DNA from 3 places in the Pseudomonas paraeruginosa genome. Region 3 is predicted to be linked to each of the others. Evidence: predicted binding sites of a transcription regulator. Region 3 holds the regulator's gene; each other region holds the start of a gene.

Region 1 (6,909 bases), 2.0 Mb from region 3:
GTCGCGCTCAAGCACGGCCTGATCGTGGTGTGCATGGCCAAGCCGCTGGCGAAGACGCCGGGCAGTTCGATGCACATCCACCAGAGCATCGTCGAGCTGGACGGCGGGCGGAACATCTTCAGCGAAGCCGACGGCGAGGCTTCCGCCGCGTTCCGCCACTTCATCGGCGGCCAGCAGGCCTGCCTGGCGGACTTCACGCCGTTCTTCGCGCCGCACGTGAACTCCTTCCAGCGTCTCTGCCATCCCTACGCCTCGCCGAACAACGCCTGCTGGTCGCACGACAACCGCGCCGCCGGCCTGCGCATCCCGGCCAGCGGTCCGTCCGCGCGACGGGTCGAGAACCGCCTGCCGGGCGCCGATGCCAACCCCTACCTGGCCATCGCCGCCAGCCTGGCCGCCGGTCTCTACGGCCTGGAGCACGAACTGGAACCGAGCCCGGCGATCCAGGGCGAGTTCGAGGTGCCGGAGGAGCTGACCCTGCCCTGCACCATGTACGACGCCCTGCGCCGTCTGAAGGGCAGCGCGCTGGCGCGTGAACTGTTCGGTACGGAGTTCGTCGAAGGCTACGTGGCGACCAAGAGCATGGAGCTGACCAGCTTCTTCGACGAGATCAGCCCCTGGGAGCGTCGCGTTCTGGCAGCCCAGGCCTGATCCACCGTGGTACCTTCCTAGCCCTGTGTCACCCCCGCCGCCCACGGGCGGCGGGATCGTGGTTCGGGTGCCGGCTTCGGCAGCCCGCGTCCTGTCCCGGGGCGTCCCCGGGACTCCAACGCTGTGCGAGCCGGGCAGTCCGCGAGCGGCGCCGGCTCTCCTTGTACGGGACCGGAGGTCCGATGCGGCGGATTTTCTTCTCTTTTCGCGCTCTCTATTTCGCCACCCTGCTCATGCTCACCGGCTCCGGCCTGCTCAGCACCTACCTGGCGCTGCGCCTGGCGGCGGACAAGGTCGACGGCCTGTGGGTCGGCGCGCTGATGGCGGCCAACTACTTCGGCCTGGTGCTGGGCGGCAAGGTCGGCCACCGGCTGATCGCCCGGGTCGGCCATATCCGCGCCTACGTCGCCTGCGCCGGGGTGGTCACCGCCGCGGTCCTCGGCCATGGCCTGCTGCCCTGGCTGCCGGCCTGGATCGCGTTGCGCATGGTGATGGGCCTGGGCCTGATGTGCCAGTACATGGTGATCGAGAGCTGGCTCAACGAGCAGGCCGACGCCAGCCAGCGCGGCGCGGTGTTCGGTGGCTACATGGCGGCTTCCTACCTGGGCCTGGTGCTCGGCCAGATGATTCTGGTGGCCCACCCGCAGTTGGGACCGGAGCTGCTGATGCTGGTGGCCTTCTGCTTCGCCCTGTGCCTGGTGCCGCTGGCGCTGACCCACAAGATCCACCCCGCGGCGCTGCGCCCGGCGCCGCTGGAGCCGCGCTTCTTCATCCGTCGGGTGCCGCAGTCGCTGACCACGGTGCTGGTATCGGGACTGGTGGTCGGTTCCTTCTACGGCCTCGCGCCGCTCTACGCCAACCAGCTGGGCCTGCCCAACGAGCAGGTCGGCCTGTACATGGGCGCCTGCATCTTCGCCGGGTTGCTGGTGCAGTGGCCGCTCGGCTGGCTGTCCGACCGCCGCGACCGCGCCTGGCTGATCCGCGCCTGCGCCATCCTGCTGTGCCTGTTCGCCCTGCCGCTGGCGTTGCTGCAGCAGATGCCGCTGGCGTTGCTGCTGGCCCTGGGCATCGCCGCGAGCATGTTGCAGTTCACCCTCTATCCGCTGGCCGTGGCCTTTTCCAATGACCACGTGGAGACCGAGCGGCGGGTCTCGCTGACCGCCATGCTGCTGGTGACCTTCGGCGTCGGCGCCTGCATCGGGCCGCTGGCGGCGGGCGCGCTGATGCGCCTGTTTGGCGCTAACATGCTATATGCGTTCGTCAGCGCCTGCGCCCTGATCCTGGTCTGGCGGGTGCATCCGGAGAAGGTCAGCGGCCTGCACCGGGTCGACGACGCGCCGCTGCACCACGTGCCGACTCCGGACAACATGACCAGCTCGCCGCTGGTCGCGGCACTGGACCCGCGGGTCGACGAGCAGGCCGTGCAGGAGCAGATGGTCGACGAGGACAGCGCGGCGCCCGCCGAGGAGGCCGCGGCGCGCAGTTGAGCCCGCGCCGTCCGTTGCGAGGAACGACCTGTTTGCTGGAGAGGTTGCGATGAGTCCGACGCTTTCCCTTCACCTGATGGTCCGCAACCTGCCGCCCGGACAGCGGCGGCCGAGAATCGCCCAGGCCATCGGCGAGGAAAGCGCCTGGCGGCTGCAACGGGTCCTGCTCGAGCGCGCCCTGCGCCTCCCCGATCGCGGCTTCAGCGCGCGTATCCTGTGGTTCGACGAGGACCTGGACAGCGATCTCCAGGCGCTGGCCGTCGCGCTCGGCTGGAGCCTGATGAGCCAGCCGGCCGGCGATCCCGGTGAACGCATGCGGCGGATCGCGGCGCTGGGCCTGGCGGAAAGCGAAGCGGTGCTGCTGATCCGCCACGATTGCCCGGAGCTGGACGGCGCCTACCTGGAGGCGGCCTGCGCCGCCCTGGAGGGGCGCCAGGCGGTGCTCGGGCCGGTGGAGCGGGGCGGCTATGCGTTGCTCGGCCTGACCCGGGTCGACCCCCTGCTGTTCGAGTCGATGCCCTGGGGCGGCGAGCGCCTGCTGGCGCTGACCTGCGAGCGCCTCCGGCAGCTGGGCTGGGAGCATCACCTGTTGCCGGCGCTATGGGACGTCGACCGTCCCGAGGACCTGCCGCGCCTGGCGGCGCTGGGCGTGGTCCTGTGAGCCTAGAAAAGCGCGTCCTTCTCGAAGCGCCGCGCTTCGCGCTGCAACTGGTAGACGAAACGGTCCACCTGGCGCTGGGCGGGCCCGCTCATCTCGCTGAAGCGCACGCCGGCGAAGGTCGCGTCGAGCTTTTCGTCGAAGCGCACATGGCGCAGTTCGATCGCGCTGCCGATCGCGCCCTGCGGTAGCTGGGCGCTGAACGCCTCGTAGATCTCTCCGGGATGCAGGCGTTCGGCGACATTGCCGGCGAAGCGCAGCTTGGCGCCAGTGGCGGAGATGTCCAGCAACTGCCCGGTGAGCGGCACGCGGAGTTTTTCCCCGGCGATTTCCGCGATGATCGGCTGGCTCTGCTTGATGCCGGCGCGATAGGCGTTGCGCCGCTGGTGATAATGCACCTCGGCGGGAAGGGTGGCCCAGTAGCAGGGAACCCCGTCGTGTTCGCCGAACTGCACGGGACGCTCGCAATCCCAGGCGATGCGCACGCCTTCATGGAAGGCCTCGACGCGAAAAGCCTCGCCATTCTGCAGGAAACGTTCGCCGGTATTGGGGACCAGTTCGTCCAGGGCGAGCAGGCCGCGATCACGGTCGATATCCACCAGGAAGCTCTGGAAGCGCTGGTTGCGCTCATGAAAGGTGATCAGCAGCGAGTCGCGGCCGTCCTGCAGCAGGCGCAGGCTGGCCTGGATTTCCACCGGTGCCTTGAGCACCTTCGGGGGTTGCGGCCCCGCTTCTTCGGCGAACGGGTTGGGCACCTTCAATGCTCTCCTGGGGCACGAATGCCTCAATGATAGCATTGTGCCTTGATGCTTGCGCTGGTGGTCGTCAGGCCTGGCTGAGCGGACGTTGCCTGGCGCTCGAGGCGGTACTGCCGCGACTGTCGTAGAGGCCGGGAGCGTCCTGGCCGCGGAGAATGTTCAGCAGGCTGCCGGCGGAGGCCTGGTTGGCGCGGATGATCCGGCCATTGCGCAGGTTGGCCTGCTGGCAGCGCTCCAGCAGTTCGCCCAGCTCGTCACCCCGGGCCAGCAGCTCGGCGCCGTCGGCGTGCTCGCGGGCGTAGCGGGCCAGGCCTTCGCGGTCGAGGGAAACGCCGGCGGTGTGGAGGATCTCCGCGCGCGCCCGGCCGTTGCGTTCCAGCTGCTGCATCAGCGGCTGCTTGGCGCCGAGAAGCTGTTGCAGGGCCGCCAGGTCGCGTTGTTCCAGGGCCTGGAATTCTTCATCGACCAGCTTCAGGAGCTGGCTGGCATGGCCGATATCCTCGGCGAACAGGTCAAGCAGGGTAGGGGAGTCTGGCATCTCGGGCTCGGGAGTTCATTCGGCGTCCAATGGCCCCCAGCGCTTCCTTCGAGTTCAGCGCTGGGATTCGAAGTCGAGCAGCTTGCTGGCAACGCGCTCGCTGTCGACCTGATAGGTGCCATCGGCGATCGCTTGCTTGATCCGGGCAACCTTCTCGTTGTCGACCACCGGCAGGGTCTGCAGCTTGTCCGTGACTTTCTGCATGTTCTGGGCGGTTTCGCTGATCTGCACCGACTCGCCGCTCTGCTTCGCGGGACTCGCGGACTGGCCTGCCTTGTCGGCGCCAGCGGCGTCGGGACGGCCGGCGGCGGTGTTGCCGGTACGGCCGGTGGTGGCTGGCGTGGTGCCGGGATTCAGCCGGTTGAAGTCGATGACCATGGTTGTAAACCTCGAAGGTATTGGACGCTTGCCTAGCTTTTCGGCGAAGGCTTGAAAAACTTTAGGACTTATTTTCGTGCGTCGTTTCCCAGTTTAGAGAAACCCGCAGGGGTAGCGCCAGCGCTACCGGCCACGGCTTTCCCTCTACATATTCACCTCGACCGTGCCGGGCTCCAGCACGCGGGCCTTGATCACCCGCTGCGAGCGCAGGTTGCGCACGCGGATCTGCTGCCCCGGCGCACCATCGGCCAGCGCTTCGCCGGGCATCTTCACATTGATGGTGGCGGTACGCGCGAGGATCACCACCTGATCGCCCTTGCGCACGGCCTCGGCTTGCTCGAGGAACGCCGGCGCCAGCACCTGGTCGTTGATCACCGGCCGCCGCAGTTTCTGCCCGACGACGCGGGCCGGATCGGTCAGGTAGCCCTGGGTCAGCAGGCCGACGTCGCGCTCGACCAGGGCGATGTCGGCGTCGTCCAGCACGTGCTCGCGCTTGAGCGGCTGCACCGCGACGACCACCTGGCGGAACAGCTTCACCTGGGCCGGCATGAAGATGGTCCAGGGCGAACCGCCTTCGCAGCGGACCCGCACCGTCACCCGGCCAACCGGCTGTGCCGGACTTTCCTGGCTGAGCGTCAAGTCCCTGTCGCACTCGGCGAGGCGCAGGCGCGGGTCGACCCGGTTGACCTGAACCTCGTAGCGCGCGTCGAGTCCGCTATTCTGCAGATATTCTTCTACCTTGAACTCAAGAAACCCCTGGGTGGAGCCGATAAGCACTTCGGGAGCGGTAAAACCCTGGGCCTGGCCGTGATTCGGCGCGCACAGGTAGCCGAGCCCGAGCAAAACGGGTACAAATCGTAAAGAGACATGGCTACGTGCCATCATTCGTCGAAAAACTGTCGTTGCCTGTTTCATGCAACGGGTCAAGCAATGGTCGTGCCGGAGTCCGTCACGATCGTCTGAGGGGAGCGCCAATGGCCGGTGTTTTGGATTCAGTCAACCAGCGCACGCAGTTGGTCGGACAGAACCGTCTGGAGCTGCTTCTGTTCCGCCTGGACGGCAATCAGCTCTACGGCATAAACGTGTTCAAGGTGAAAGAGGTGTTGCAGTGCCCGCGCCTGACAGTGATGCCCAAGTCCAGTCCGGTGGTGCGCGGGGTGGCGAACATCCGCGGAGGCACCATTCCGATCCTCGACCTGGCGCTGGCCACCGGCCGCCGCGGGTTGCAGGACCTGACCAACAGCTTCGCGATCATCACCGAGTACAACACCAAGGTGCAGGGCTTCCTGGTACGCTCGGTGGAGCGCATCGTCAACATGAACTGGGAAGAGATCCATCCGCCACCCAAGGGCGCCGGCCGCGAGCACTACCTGACCGCGGTGACCCGGGTGGACAAGCAACTGGTGGAAATCATCGACGTGGAGAAGGTGCTCGCAGAGGTCGCCCCGACGTCCGAGGAAGTCTCCCACGGCGTGATCGACGCCGAGACCCAGAGTCGCGCGGTGACCAAGCGGGTGCTGGTGGTGGACGATTCGTCGGTGGCGCGCAAGCAGGTGATCCGTTGCCTGGAGGCGGTCGGCGTGGAAATAACCGCGCTGAACGACGGGCGCCAGGCCCTGGAGTACCTGCAGAACATGCTCGCCGAAGGACGACGCCCGGAAGACGAGTTGCTGATGCTGATCTCCGACATCGAGATGCCGGAAATGGACGGCTATACCCTGACGGCGGAAATCCGTAGCGATCCCCGCCTGCAGAAACTGCACATTCTCTTGCATACTTCGTTGTCCGGGGTCTTCAACCAGGCGATGGTGAAGAAGGTCGGTGCGGACGACTTCCTCGCCAAGTTCCGTCCGGACGACCTGGCGGCGCGGGTGGTGGAGCGGGTCAAGGCAGTGGACGAGGGCTGAGCGATCGGCTCCCTACGACAAATGTGAATACGGGCGACCGGCTGCGTTCCGGTCGCCCAGGGCGAAGAGGCTTATGCGTGTCGGCAGCTAATGCGGATTTCGAGTTGTTCAGGGTCTTCCTCGAGAAGACCTGCGGCATTGTGCTGGGCAGCAACAAGCAGTACCTGGTCTCGAGCCGGCTGAACAAACTGATGGAGCAACAGGGCATCAAGAGCCTGGGGGAACTGGTGCAACGCATCCAGACCCAGCGTGGCGGCTTGCGCGAGATGGTGGTGGACGCCATGACCACCAACGAGACCCTGTGGTTTCGCGATACCTATCCGTTCGAGGTGCTCAAGCAGCGGGTTCTTCCCGAACTGATCAAGGCCAACGGCGGGCAGCGTCTGCGGATCTGGTCGGCGGCCTGTTCCTCCGGCCAGGAGCCCTACTCGCTGTCGATGGCCATCGACGAGTTCGAGAAGACCAATCTGGGGCAACTGAAGGCGGGGGTGCAGATCGTCGCCACCGACCTGTCCGGCTCGATGCTTACCGC
Region 2 (6,909 bases), 1.3 Mb from region 3:
TCGCCGGCCAGGCCGGGCACGCCCTGGGTCATCAGCACGAACAGGCAGGCGCCGGTGCTGACCAGCGCGTTGGTGCGCAGGCCGGTGAGGCGCTGGCGCAGCTGGCGTTCGGCGCCGATCAGGGCGCCCAGGACCAGCGCGACCGCGACGCGCAGGAGAAATACTTTCCAATCCATCATGTTCCACCTCGTTGCCGGCCGACGGCCGGGGCTGGCGCGAGCCGTCGGCGCGCGCGGTCAAAAGGGCGATGGATTGCGCAGGTGCGTGGCTTCCCGGCGCGGCGGCGCGAAGGGAAGGGTCACGATGGGAAAATGGGGATGCGTCATCCCGTGCGGGATGCGGATCGCCACTGTCCGCCATGTCCGGCGAGCAGTGGCAGAGGGTTCTGCTGGACTAGCTCGCCGGAGGGACCTGTCGCAATCGACTGGGGCTGTTGTCCAATGCAGGACTCCTGTGTGGGTTGCGGAATGCGGGCGGGGACGTTAAGCCCGGAGGATAGGCGCGTCAAGTGAAGATTGGGTTTCATTCAGCTTTCGTTCGGCAAGGCCGGCGCGGCGCTTCGGGTTACACTGTGCGGCTTTCCTTCACCAGGCGGTGGCAAGCATGAGTGGTCGTTACGCGCTGTTCCGCTGGAATCCCGCGCTGGCGGCGCTGCCGGGGTTCCCGGCGGACTGGCGGGCGCAGTGGAACATTTCTCCGGCGAACCAGGTGCTGATGGTTCGCGCGGAGGGCGGCGCGCGCCGCGCCGACCTGGCGCGCTGGGGGCTGACCCCGGCCTGGCTCACCGACCTGTCGCGAACGCCCAGCCACGCGCGGGCGGAAACCCTTGCCGAGCAGCCGATGTTCCGCGAGGCGTTCCTGCGACGCCGTTGCCTGCTGCCGGCCAACGGTTTCTATGAATGGCGCGGGGTGCGCAAGCGCCCCTACTGGGTCTCCACCGGCGAGCGCCTGCTGTTCTTCGCCGGGATCTGGGAAGCCTATCCGGTGCAGGGACAGACCTGGCTCAGCGTGGCCCAGGTGTCCCAGGCGGCCGCCGAGTTCCGCCGGCCGCTGCTGCTCGACGAGGCCGAACAGGACACCTGGCTGGCCCCGGACACGCCGCTGCCGGCGCTGATCAGCCTGCTCGCCAAGCCGCAAGCGAACCTGCGCAGCGTGGCCCTGGCCGGCTTCGTCAACCAGCCGGAAGCCGACGGGCCGGAGTGCCTGACCCCGGCCTGAGCTACACCTTGAACTGATTCACCAGCCGCCGCTGCTGCTCGGCCAGCCGGGTCAGCTCGGCGCTGGCCTGGGATGCCTCGTCGGCGCCGCCGGCGACCTGGTTGGCGACCTGGCCGATGTTGCTGACGTTGCGGTTGATGTCCTCGGCGACCGCGCTCTGCTCCTCGGCGGCGCTGGCGATCTGGGTGTTCATGTCGTTGATCACCGACACCGCCTGGGTGATCGACTCCAGCGCCTCGGCCGCCTGGCGCGCATGACGCACGCTGTCGTCGGTACGGTCCTGGCTGTCCTGCATGACCTTCACCACGTCGCGGGTGCCCTGCTGCAATTGCTGGATCATGCTCTGGATCTCTTCCGTGGCCTGCTGGGTCTTCTGCGCCAGGTTGCGCACCTCGTCGGCCACCACCGCGAAGCCGCGCCCCTGCTCGCCGGCGCGGGCGGCCTCGATGGCGGCGTTGAGGGCGAGCAGGTTGGTCTGCTCGGCGATGCCGCGGATCGCCACCAGGATCGCGTTGATGTTCTCGCTGTCCTTGGCCAGGTTCTGCACCACCCCGACCGCGCGGCCGATCTCGCCGGCCAGGGCCTGGATCGCCGCCGAGCTGCTCTCGACGATCTGCTTGCCCTGGTGCGCGGCCTGGTCGGCGTGGTTGGCCGCCTCGGCGGCGTGGGTGGCGTTGCGCGCCACGTCCTGGGCGGTGGCGGTCATCTCGTGGACTGCGGTGGCCACCAGCTCGATTTCCGCCAGTTGCTGCTGGACCCCCTGGTTGGTGCGGATGGCGATGTCGGCGGTGTGTTCCGAGGAGTCGCTGACCTTCTGCACCGACTGCACCACCTGGCCGATCATGTTCTGCAGCTTGCCGAGGAAGGTATTGAAGCCATTGGCGATGGAGCCCAGCTCGTCGGCGCGCTCGCTGCTCAGGCGGCGGGTCAGGTCGCCTTCGCCCTGGGCGATGTCGTCGAGCATGCCGACCAGCTGGCGCAGCGGCCGGGCGATGCCGTAGCCGACCAGCCATACCACCAGCAGGCCGAGGGCCGCCACCACCAGGCCGGCCAGGCTCATGCCGAGGATGTCCTGCTGGCGCTGGCTGCTCAGGTCGGCCTGCAACTGTTGCAGTTCGCCGAACACCGCGGTCTGGGGAATCTGCAGCATCAGGGTCCAGCGCACGCCGGTGTCGGCGATGGTGAAGGGCAGGAACAGCTCGATGTGGCCATGTTCGGCGTCGACGTCGTAGAGCGGCTGGTCGAGCGAGAGATTCTTCAGATTATCCACTTCGTTGCTGTCGAGAACGCTGCTCACCGGCTCGCCGAGCTTGCCGTCGTCGCGGGTATAGGCCACCAGCCGGCCGTTGCTGGCGATCAGCGCCATTTCCCCGGCGCCGTCGTAGAGTTGCTGGTCGGCGCGCTTGAGCAGGTCCTGGATGAAGGCCAGCGAGAGATCGGCGCCGACCGCGCCGCGGAACTGGTCGCCGACCATGATCGGCACGTTGAACGACGACATCATCACCGTCTTGCCGCCCATCTCGTAGGGGGCTGGGTCGACGATGCAGGGCCGCTTCCGCTCCTTCGGACAGGCGTAGAACTCGTTCTCGCGCACGCCGGTGGGCAGCAGCTTCTCGCTGTCTATGGTGTCGACCATCGACTCGACGATCGGCTGGCCGTCGGCGCCACGGTACCACCAGGGCAGGTAGCGGCCGTCCGGGGCGTAGCCCTTGCCGGTCTGGCCGGCGAAGGCGGCGTCGCTGCCGAAGGCGTCCGGCTCCCAGGCCATGAAGGTGTCGAGCAGCTTGGGATTGTTCTGCACGGTGCTGCGCAGCAGCGCGGAAATCTCGTCGCGGCTGGCGTTCAGCTGCGGCATGCCGTCGGTGCCCGGCTCGCCGAGCAGGCGGGTACTGTTGGCCAGGCCATGCACCACTGTCAGCGGATATTCCAGCTCGCGCTGGATCTGGCTGACCTGGGCGCGCGCCAGCGCCACCAGGCGCTCGTTGATGACCTTTTCCAACAGGCCCTGGGTGCGCTGCTGCACCAGCTCCTGGGTGCGCGCGCCGGCGAACAGGGCGTACAGCACCAGCACCACGACGACGCTTAGAACGCTGGCGCCGGCGAGGGCGGCGACAGAAAACTGGATCGACTTGAGCTTCATGATGGGACTTCCGACCCTTGTTGGAATTGTCTCAGGGAGGGTTATCGGCAGGAGCCCGGAAAATCCTTAATCGGCGCTCCCGGGTTTCCGCTCCAGCGGCTGTTGCCGCCGTGCGAGCCGGGGCCTACCATGCGCTCCGGCCTTCAGAGGAGAACAAGGACCATGGCTCATCCCTTCCGATTCGCCACCCTCGCCGGCGCGCTGCTGCTCGCCGGTTGCCAGGCAGTGAACACCACCAGTGGCGGCGCCGTCGGCGTCGACCGCAAGCAATACATGTTCAGCATGCTGTCCAGCCAGGAAGTCGACCAGATGTACGCCCAGTCGTACCAGAAGACCCTCGGCGAGGCGAAGAGCGCCGGCGTGCTCGACACCAGCAGCGCCGACGCGCGGCGGGTCAAGGCGATCGCCCAGCGGCTGATCCCGCAGACCGCCGCCTTCCGCCCGGACGCGACCGGCTGGAACTGGGAAGTCAACGTGGTGAAGAGCGACGAGCTCAACGCCAACTGCGGCCCCGGCGGCAAGATCATTTTCTACACCGGCCTGATCGACAAGCTGAAGCTCACCGACGACGAGATCGCCGCGGTGATGGGCCACGAGATCGCCCACGCCCTGCGCGAGCATGGCCGCGAAGCCATGTCCAAGGCCTACGGCGTACAGCTGGCGAGCCAGATCGGCGCCCTCGCCGGGCTCGGCCAGGAAAGCCTGCAACTGGCCAATACCGGGGTCGAATACCTGATGACCCTGCCCAACAGCCGGGCCAACGAGAACGAAGCCGACCTGATCGGCCTCGAACTGGCCGCCCGCGCCGGCTACAACCCGGAAGCGGCGATCAGCCTCTGGCAGAAGATGGGCAAGGCCAGCGGCGGCGCCGGCCAGCCGGAGTTCACCAGCACCCACCCCTCCGACAGCTCGCGGATGGCCAACCTCCAGGCCGCGATTCCCAAGGTGATGCCGCTCTACCAGCAGGCCAGGCGCGGCAAGTGAGGCCAGGCGCGCGCGGTCGCGGGGCGGCCGGCGCGCCGACAGGCTTACCGTCGGAAACGCGCGATGTGTATTTCCGTAACCCGCTGTTTGGTATCTCGCCGGTGTTCGGCCTAGACTGCTGGCCGACCCGCTCGCGGGACCCGTGGACGAACAGTCACTCTCACGCCCTGGAGCTCATGTGAAATACGCCGTACTCGGAGCCACCGGCCTGCTGGGACATCACGCCGCGCGCGCCATCAGGGCCGCCGGTCACGATCTGGTGCTGGTCCACCGTCCTTCTTCGCAGATCCAGCGTCTCGCCTATCTGGAGCCCGAGTGCCGGGTCGCCGAGATGCTCGATCACGCCGGCCTGGAGCGCGCGCTGCGCGGCCTCGACGGAGTGATCTTCAGCGCCGGCTACTATCCGTCGCGGCCACGCCGCTGGCAGGAGGAAGTGGCCAGCGCGCTGGGCCAGACCAATCCGTTCTACGCCGCCTGCCTGCAGGCGCGGGTGCCGCGCATCCTCTATGTCGGCTCGGCCTACGCCATGCCGCGCCATCCGCAGGGCCTGCCGGGACACGAGGGGCTGTTCTACGACAGCCTGCCGAGCGGCAAGAGTTCCTACGTGCTGTGCAAGTGGGCGCTCGACGAGCAGGCCCGGGAGCAGGCGCGCAATGGCCTGCCGGTGGTGATCGGGATTCCCGGAATGGTCCTCGGCGAACTGGACATCGGCCCGACCACCGGGCGCGTGATCACCGCCATCGGCAATGGCGAGATGACCCACTACGTCGCCGGCCAGCGCAATGTCATCGACGCCGCCGAAGCCGGCCGCGGCCTGCTGATGGCCCTGGAGCGCGGGCGCATCGGCGAGCGCTACCTGCTGACCGGGCACAACCTGGAGATGGCCGACCTGACCCGGCGCATCGCCGAACTGCTCGGCCAGCCGGCACCGCAGCCGATGTCGATGGCCATGGCTCGCGCCCTGGCCACCCTCGGCCGCCTGCGCTACCGGGTCAGCGGCCAGTTGCCGCTGCTCGACGAGACCGCTATCGAGGTGATGGCCGGAGGGCAGTTCCTCGATGGACGCAAGGCCCGCGAGGAACTCGGCTTCTTCTCCACCACCGCCCTGGACGACACCCTGCTGCGCGCCATCGACTGGTTCCGCGACAACGGCTATTTCAACACCTAGGGCAGCGCCTTTTCCGCGAAGGGCCGGGTCTGCAGTCCCAGCTGGGCGCGGAAGCTCTCCATGTCGAACATGGTGCACAGTTCCTGCAGCTGGCCCTGCGGGTTGAACACCCAGAAGCCCATCGCGGAAATGCTCAGCACCTTGTCGCTGGCCGGATAGCCCAGGGTCGGCCGGACGATGGTGCCGATCAGGGTGCTCCAGGTGAACACCTTGCGCTCCTCGCCGATGCAGTCCTCGACCACCACCTCCAGGTCCGGCATGGCCGTGCGGATGTCCTGCACAAGGCGGATATAGCCGGCGGTATCCAGGGGATGGCCGATGAACGAACTCTTGTAGAGGAAATCCTTGCTGTGCAGTTGCTCCACCAGCGCCATGCGGCCCTTGTTCCAGGACAGTTCGATGTGATGGCGGGCGAGTCGTTTCAGGTCGTGTGCGGGCATCTCCGGCTCTCGCGGGCGGGTGGTCGGGCAGGCATCCGGTACCTGCCTGAACTCTAGCCGCTTCCATGCATTTTGCATTGGCCGCCTAGCCAACCGGGCCCGGCGGCGCGGTCCGTCAGAGCCAGCCTGTCAATCGCGCGGCGTGCCAGGCGGCGTAAAGGCCGAGCGCGGCGAAGGCGGCCGCGGCCAGGCGGCGGATCAGCGCCAGCGGCAACCTGTCGGCGGCCAGGTTGCCGATCAGCACCACCGGCACATTGGCGATCAGCATGCCCAGCGTGGTGCCGATCACCACCAGCCAGAAATGCGGATACTGGGCGGCCAGCATCACCGTGGCGACCTGGGTCTTGTCACCCATCTCGGCGAGGAAGAAGGCGATCAGGGTGGTGAGGAAGGGCCCGTATTTCTTCAGCCCGGACTCTTCGTCGTCGAGCTTGTCCGGGACCAGCGTCCAGAGCGCGACGGCGATGAAGGACGCGGCGAGGATCCAGCTCAGGGTGGCTTCGGAGAAGAAGCTGGCGACCCAGGCGCCTACCGCGCCGGCGGCGAAGTGGTTGGCCAGGGTGGCGGCGACGATGCCGGCGATGATCGGCCATGGCTTGCGGAACCGCGCCGCGAGCAGGAGCGCCAGCAACTGGGTCTTGTCGCCGATTTCCGCGAGAGCAACGATCAGGGTGGGGACGAACAGCGATTCCATCAGGCTTCCTAAGGGGCGGGTCGACTAATCACCATGACACGCGCCATCTGCCCGCCCCGGGTCAGATCGTGCGTGTCATAGGTCTTGTCAAACCCTTGGCCTGTCTGGGCAGGCTTGGGTCGCGCGCGCCATGGTCTGCGGACCAAGTGTGTTGACGCGTGCCGGGCGAGGCCTGGACGGCGCTCGCGGGAGACTACTCCCCTAGGACGGGGCGCATTCTGCCCAAGCCGGGCGGCTTGGGCAAGCCCAAGGGGGGAACTTTCGT
Region 3 (6,909 bases):
TTGTCCTACCAACTGGTCGACGACGAACCCGATACGCTGGGTGCCGACCGACAGGATCACCACATGTCCCTCGCCCTGCTCCTCGTGGGCCGCGCTCGGCACCAGCCAGCGCTTGAGGTAGAACAGCGGCAGCGCCTTGTCGCGGACGATCACCACTTCCTGGCCATCCACCACGTTGGTGCGCGACAGGTCGAGATGGAAGATCTCGTTGACGTTGACCAGCGGGAAGGCGAACGCCTGGCTGCCCAGCATCACCATAAGGGTAGGCATGATCGCCAAGGTCAGCGGCACCTTGATGACGATCTTCGAGCCGGATCCCTTTTGCGAGAACACGTTGACCGTGCCGTTGAGCTGGGAAATCTTGGTCTTCACCACGTCCATGCCGACGCCGCGGCCGGACACGTCGGAAATCTCGGTCTTGGTCGAGAAACCCGGGGCGAAGATCAGGTTGTAGCATTCCAGGTCGGTCAGGCGGTCCGCCGCATCGCGCTCCAGCAGGCCCTTCTCCACCGCCTTGTTGCGCAGCACCTCGGCGTCCATGCCCTTGCCGTCGTCGGTGATCATCAGGAGGATGTGATCGCCCTCCTGCTCCGCCGACAGCACCACCTGGCCGACCCGCGGCTTGCCGGCGGCCTCGCGCTCCTCCGGGCTCTCGATGCCGTGGTCGACGGCGTTGCGCACCAGGTGCACCAGCGGGTCGGCCAGGGCCTCGACCAGGTTCTTGTCGAGGTCGGTCTCCTCGCCCACCAGTTCCAGATTGATCTCTTTCTTCATGTTCCGCGCCAGGTCGCGGACCAGGCGCGGGAAGCGGCCGAAGACCTTCTTGATCGGCTGCATGCGGGTCTTCATCACCGACATCTGCAGGTCGCCGGTGACCACGTCGAGGTTGGCCACGGCCTTGGCCATGGCTTCGTCGCCGCTGTTCAGGCCCAGGCGTACCAGGCGATTGCGCACCAGCACCAGCTCGCCGACCATGTTCATGATCTCGTCGAGGCGCGCGGTATCCACGCGCACGGTGGTCTCCGCTTCGCTGGCCGCCGGCCGCTCGCTCGCCGCCGGCCTGGGCGCGGCGGCCTTGGCGGGCGTCGCCGGTTTCGCCGCGGGACTCTTCGCCGCGATGTTCTTGACTACCGCGGCGGCGGCCGCGACAGCTTCGGAAGCGCCATTGAACTTGCCCTTGCCGTGCAGCTCGTCGAGCAGCGCCTCGAATTCGTCTTCGCTGATATCCTCGCCAGTCGCGGCGGCTGGCGCCGTGCCCGCTCCTGCCGTCTCGGCGGGAGCGCTGGCGGGGGGTGTCGCGACGGGCCCAGCCGCAGCTTCCGGTGCCTCGCCGAACTTGCCCTTGCCATGCAGTTCGTCGAGCAGCGCTTCGAACTCATCGTCGCTGATGTCATCGCCGCCAGCCGCGGCGGCTGCCACGGGCTCCGCCGGGGCCTGCTCCGGCGCGGCGGATGCCGCCGGCGGAACGAACTTGCCCTTGCCATGCAACTGGTCGAGCAGTGCCTCGAACTCGGCGTCGCTGATCTCGTCGCCGCCCGGCGCCTCGACGGCTGCTTCGGCGGGCGCCGCCTGCACCTCGCCACCCTGGAGGGCGTCGAGCAACTGTTCGAACTCGTCGTCGGTGATATCGCTGGAGCCGGCCTGCGCACTTGCCGGCGCCGGTTCGGGTTCGGGCTCCGGTTCCGCGACAGCCGGCGCTTGCGCGGGCGCAGCGCCCTCAGGTTCGGCCAGGCGCGCCAGCGCCGCCAGCAGTTCGGGGGTGGCGGGAGTCGGCTCGGACTGCTCGCGCACCTGGTCGAACATCGCGTTGACCGTGTCCAGCGCCTGCAGCACCACGTCCATCAGTTCGGAGCTGACGCGCCGCTCGCCCTTGCGCAGGATGTCGAAGACGTTTTCCGCGATGTGGCAGCATTCCACCAGCGCGTTCAGCTGGAGGAAGCCGGCACCGCCCTTGACCGTATGGAACCCGCGGAAAATGGCATTGAGCAGGTCCATGTCGTCCGGCCGGCTCTCCAGCTCGACCAGTTGTTCGGACAATTGCTCGAGAATCTCGCCGGCCTCAACCAGGAAGTCCTGGAGGATTTCTTCATCGGCGTCGAAGCTCATTCGGCTGCTCCCAGAGACGTGTTACTCGAAAGGGTCGGCAAGACCGCGGTCCTGCCGGAAATACCGGTCCGCGCCTTGCGGACCGACCTTCGTCCGCGCCGGGATCACCGGCATGACGAAGGCTGTGCCGGCGTCCCGTCGACGCCAGCGTTCAATGCATACTTAACGGCAGCTACGCCGCAGTCTTGAGCCGGGCGGGTCAGAAACCCAGGCTGGACAGCAGATCGTCCACGTCGTCCTGCCCGGACACCACGTCTTCGCGCTTGCTCGCGGCGACCTGCGGCCCTTCGCCCTTGGCCGAGCGCTCCAGCGCGGCCTGGTGGCGCATGCTCACGTGGTCGTGCTCGATGCCGGCGTAGCGGTCCACCTGCCCGGCCATCCAGACCAGCTTCACCAGGTTGCTCTCGACCTCGGTGACCAGCTTGGTGACGCGCTTGATCACCTGGCCGGTCAGGTCCTGGTAATCCTGAGCCAGCAGGATGTCGTTGAGCTGGGAAGACAACTGCCCGGCGTGCTCGCCGCTACGCACGAGGAACTGATCGATGCGCTTGGCCAGCTCGCGGAAACCGTCGGCGTCGATTTCCCGGCGCATGAAGCGTTGCCAGTCCTGCTGCAGTGCCCGTGCATCGTCACCCATCTGGTTGACCAGCGGGGCGCTCTGCTCCACGAGGTCCATGGTCCGGTTGGCGGCCTTCTCGGTCATCTCCACCACGTAGGAAAGACGATCGGTGGCGTCGGCGATCTGCGACATTTCCTGCGCGTGCGGGGAATGCGGGTCGATCTGGAAATCGACGATGGCGTTGTGCAGTTCGCGGGTCAGCTTGCCCACTTCCTGGTACAGACCGCGGTCCCTGGCCTGGCTGAGCTCCTGGATCAGTTGCACCGCCTGCTGGAAATGTCCCCGTTCGAGGCAGTCCACCAGTTCGCGCGCGTGTTTTTTCAGGGTCGATTCGAATTCATCGCCCGTGGAATCGTTACCAAGCACCATGACACCCTCTTGGCCGGCTTCAGCCGTTGACCCGCTCGAAAATCTTCTCGATCTTTTCCTTCAGGACCTGGGCGGTGAAGGGTTTGACCACATAGCCGTTGACCCCGGCCTGGGCCGCTTCGATGATCTGGTCGCGCTTGGCCTCGGCGGTGACCATGAGTACCGGCAGGTGCTTGAGGCGCTCGTCGGCGCGCACCGCGCGAAGCAGGTCGATGCCGGTCATGCCCGGCATGTTCCAGTCGGTGACGAGGAAATCGAAGTTGCCGCTGTGCAGCATCGGCAGCGCCGTGGTGCCGTCGTCGGCCTCGGCGGTATTGGTGAAGCCCAAGTCCCGCAAGAGGTTCTTGATGATGCGTCTCATCGTGGAAAAGTCGTCCACGATGAGAATTTTCATGTTCTTGTCCAAGTAGACCTCCGTACAGACCAGGACGCGTCCCAGCGGGACGCGCCATACATTCTTTTGCGTTAACGTTTACAAGCCGCGGTCGAGGCCGCTTCAGGCCGACCGCCAATCCGCCAGGCGCGCGCGCAACCGCGCGGCGCACTGGCTGTGCAACTGGCTGACCCGCGATTCGCTGACGCCCAGCACCTCGCCGATCTCCTTGAGATTGAGCTCCTCGTCGTAATACAACGCCAGGACCAGGCGCTCGCGTTCCGGCAGCTTGGCGATGGCATCCGCCAGGGCCGCCTGGAAACGTTCGTCGAGCAGGCCGTGGATCGGCTCGTTGTGACTGAGGCTGGTATCTTCGGGCAATCCATGTTCGCCGTCCTGCAACAGGTCGTCGAAGCTGTACAGGCGGCTGCCCTGCGTGTCGCTGAGGATGCCGTAGTAATCTTCGAGGCTCAATTGGAGTTCGGCAGCAACCTCGTGATCTTTAGCGTCGCGGCCGGTTCTCGCCTCGATCGCGCGGATCGCGTCGGTCACCATGCGGGTGTTGCGGTGCACCGAGCGCGGCGCCCAGTCGCCCTTGCGGACTTCGTCGAGCATGGCGCCGCGGATGCGGATGCCGGCATAGGTCTCGAAGCTGGCGCCCTTGCCGGCATCGTATTTCTTCGCTGCCTCGAGCAGGCCGATCATGCCGGCCTGCATGAGGTCCTCCACCTGCACGCTGGCCGGCAGGCGGCCGAGCAGGTGGTAGGCGATGCGCTTGACCAGTGGTGCGTAACGCTGGATCAGTTGCTCCTGGGAGTTCTGCGCTTGCGCCTTGCTGTACATACGCACTCCAGAGGCCGCTGTCATACGGCCGAGCCTGTCGCGGGATGTTGGACCAGTCGTTCGACGAAGAACTCCAGGTGCCCGCGCGGGTTGGCCGGCAGCGGCCAGCTGTCGACCTTCTGCGCGACCGCCTTGAAGGCCAGTGACGCCTTCGAGCGGGGGAATGCCTCGTATACGGCTCGCTGTTTCTGCACGGCCTTGCGTACCGACTCGTCGTAGGGGATGACACCTACATACTGTAGTGCGACGTCGAGGAAACGGTCCGTGACCTTGGTCAGTTTGGCGAACAGGTTGCGCCCTTCCTGCGGACTGTGGGCCATGTTCGCCAGGACCCGGAAGCGGGTCATGCCGTGGTCGCGGTTGAGCAGCTTGATCAGGGCGTAGGCATCGGTGATCGAGGTCGGCTCGTCGCAGACCACCAGCAGCACCTCCTGCGCCGCGCGGACGAAGCTGACCACCGAATCGCCGATCCCGGCGGCGGTGTCCACCACCAGCACGTCGAGGTTGTCGCTGATATCGCTGAACGCCTGGATCAGGCCGGCGTGCTGCATGGGCGAGAGATGCACCATGCTCTGCGTGCCGGAGGCCGCGGGAACGATACGCACGCCGCCGGGACCGAGCAGGAGGACGTCGCGCAGCTCGCAGCGTCCTTCGATCACGTCGGCGAGGGTGCGCTTGGGCGTGAGCCCCAGCAGGACGTCGACGTTGGCCAGGCCGAGGTCGGCATCCAGCAGCATGACGCGACGACCGAGATCGGCCAGAGCCAGTGCCAGGTTCACCGACACATTGGTCTTGCCGACGCCGCCCTTGCCGCCAGTTACTGCGATCACCTGTACGGGATGCATGCTACCCATCTGCTTCATACCTTGTGTTGTCGTCTTCCCGGGAAACCCTTCCAGGGTCTTCCGGTATTGGCGGGGCCGATGCACCATCGGTCCCGGCCCGGCGGAAGCCACCTTCGCTTCCGTCACCCGCGCCACGCGCGGCACTCACCGATCTCAGCCGACACGCCGCGCCGGTTGCTGATAGAGCCCGGCGAACATCTCGGCCATGGCGTCCTCGCTGGGTTCTTCCGGCGCCTGCAGGCTGACCGCCCGGCTGACCAGCTGGTGGCTGCGCGCCACCTGCAGATCGTCCGGAATCCGCGGCCCGTCCGCCAGATAGGCTACCGGGAGTCGCTGGGCGATAGCCAGCGCCATCGATTCACCGAGGCTGCCCGCCTCGTCCAGCTTAGTCATGATGCAGCCCGCCAGCCCGCAGTGCCGATAGGTCTGGTAGGCCGACCTGAGCACCTGGCTCTGGCTGGTGGTGGCCATCACCAGGTAATTCTTCACGTTCAGGCTCGGCGACGCCAGGGCCTCGAGCTGCATGCGCAGGGCCGGATCGCTGGCCGGCAGGCCGGCGGTGTCGATCAGCAGCATGCGCTTGCGCGCCAGCGGCGCCAGGGCCTGGATCAGCGACTGGCCGGGGTCGACCAGGGTCACCGGCACGTTGAGGATCCGCCCGAGGGTCTTGATCTGCTCCTGGGCGCCGATCCGGTAGCTGTCCATGCTCACCAGCGCCAGACTCTGCGCGCCGTACTTGAGGACGTAGCGCGCGGCCATCTTCGCCAGTGTGGTGGTCTTGCCGGCACCGGCCGGGCCGACCAGGGCCAGCACGCCACCGGCGTCGAGCGGGTCCTGGTCCGGCGTCGGCACGGCGCGCGACAGGTGTGCCAGGAGCATGCGCCAGGCCTGGCGGGTATCGCCCACCGCGGCGACTCGCTCCAGCAGCGGCTTGCTCAGCTCCGCCGGCAGGCCCATGCGTTGCAGGCGGCGCCAAAGATTGGCCTGCTGCGGGCGCTGATGCTGCAACTGGCCCCAGGCGATCGAACCCAGCTGCACCTCGATCAGTTCGCGCAGGCCGTTCAGCTCGAAGCGCATCGCCTCCAGGGTCTGTCCGCCCGCCGCGGCCTTGGCCTGCGGCGCCGCCATGGACTCGGCGAGGGTCGGCCGCGCCGGCTTCTGCTCGGCGAACAATTGACGATCCTTGCGCTGGCTTTCCGCCGGCCGGGCCGTCAATTCGGCGCGTGCCTCGGCGATCCGCGCCTGGGTCTTGCGCAGTTCCACTTCCAGCGCCGGATTGGGCTTGCTCGGCGCCGGCGGGGCCTGGTAATCCAGCGCCGCGGTCAGCTCGATGCCGCCGGCGACCCGGCGGTTGCCGAGGATCGCGGCGTCCGGACCCAGTTCGTCGCGGACCAGTTTCATGGCCTGACGCATATCGGCGGCGAAGAAGCGTTTGACTTGCATTGCCCGAACCCCTCAGTTCAGTAGTCTTGCCGGCAACCTCTGGTTGCCCGGTGTGCCGGCCCTGGAGCCGGCGCAGCCCTCGTTCAGTTCTGTCCCACCGTCGCGACGATGGTGACCTGCTTGTTGTCCGGGATTTCCTGGTAGGCCAGCACATGCATGCTGGGCACCGCCATTCGCGCGAAGCGCGACATCATCGAACGGATCGGCCCGGCAACCAGCAGGATCGCCGGCTTGCCGAGCATCTCCTGGCGTTGCGCGCTCTCGATCAGCGAGCGTTGCAGCTTCTCGGCCATCCCCGGCTCCAGCAACAT

The links. Region 3 encodes FliA, which starts transcription of late flagellar genes. Its sites were predicted from a motif close to CTAAAGTTTNNNNNNNNNNNGCCGNTAA; they were not measured.
Region 1: a site for FliA is predicted at 4,508-4,535, ahead of flgM (flagellar biosynthesis anti-sigma factor FlgM). Genes of this name have one in related genera too.
Region 2: a site for FliA is predicted at 3,400-3,427, ahead of B7D75_RS23870 (methyl-accepting chemotaxis protein). Genes of this name have one in related genera too.

What each region holds. Positions count from the first base shown of each region.
Region 1 covers NZ_CP020560.1:1,716,028-1,722,936, forward strand. Annotated here, with positions in the region: gene B7D75_RS08240 (glutamine synthetase family protein) at 1-651, shown strand, start outside; gene B7D75_RS08245 (MFS transporter) at 834-2,138, shown strand; gene B7D75_RS08250 (TIGR04282 family arsenosugar biosynthesis glycosyltransferase) at 2,188-2,799, shown strand; gene flgZ (flagellar brake protein FlgZ) at 2,802-3,593, opposite strand; gene B7D75_RS08260 (flagella synthesis protein FlgN) at 3,622-4,092, opposite strand; gene flgM (flagellar biosynthesis anti-sigma factor FlgM) at 4,147-4,470, opposite strand; gene flgA (flagellar basal body P-ring formation chaperone FlgA) at 4,615-5,313, opposite strand; gene B7D75_RS08275 (chemotaxis protein CheV) at 5,445-6,377, shown strand; gene cheR (protein-glutamate O-methyltransferase CheR) at 6,455-6,909, shown strand, end outside.
Region 2 covers NZ_CP020560.1:5,045,097-5,052,005, reverse strand. Annotated here, with positions in the region: gene B7D75_RS23880 (MgtC/SapB family protein) at 1-176, opposite strand, end outside; gene B7D75_RS23875 (SOS response-associated peptidase) at 604-1,218, shown strand; gene B7D75_RS23870 (methyl-accepting chemotaxis protein) at 1,220-3,358, opposite strand; gene B7D75_RS23865 (M48 family metallopeptidase) at 3,521-4,342, shown strand; gene B7D75_RS23860 (NAD-dependent epimerase/dehydratase family protein) at 4,485-5,510, shown strand; gene B7D75_RS23855 (nuclear transport factor 2 family protein) at 5,507-5,950, opposite strand; gene B7D75_RS23850 (TMEM165/GDT1 family protein) at 6,066-6,644, opposite strand; yybP-ykoY riboswitch at 6,734-6,858, opposite strand.
Region 3 covers NZ_CP020560.1:3,720,478-3,727,386, forward strand. Annotated here, with positions in the region: gene B7D75_RS17595 (chemotaxis protein CheA) at 1-2,106, opposite strand, end outside; gene B7D75_RS17600 (protein phosphatase CheZ) at 2,306-3,094, opposite strand; gene B7D75_RS17605 (chemotaxis response regulator CheY) at 3,114-3,488, opposite strand; gene fliA (RNA polymerase sigma factor FliA) at 3,591-4,334, opposite strand; gene fleN (flagellar synthesis regulator FleN) at 4,331-5,173, opposite strand; gene flhF (flagellar biosynthesis protein FlhF) at 5,309-6,598, opposite strand; gene flhA (flagellar biosynthesis protein FlhA) at 6,682-6,909, opposite strand, start outside.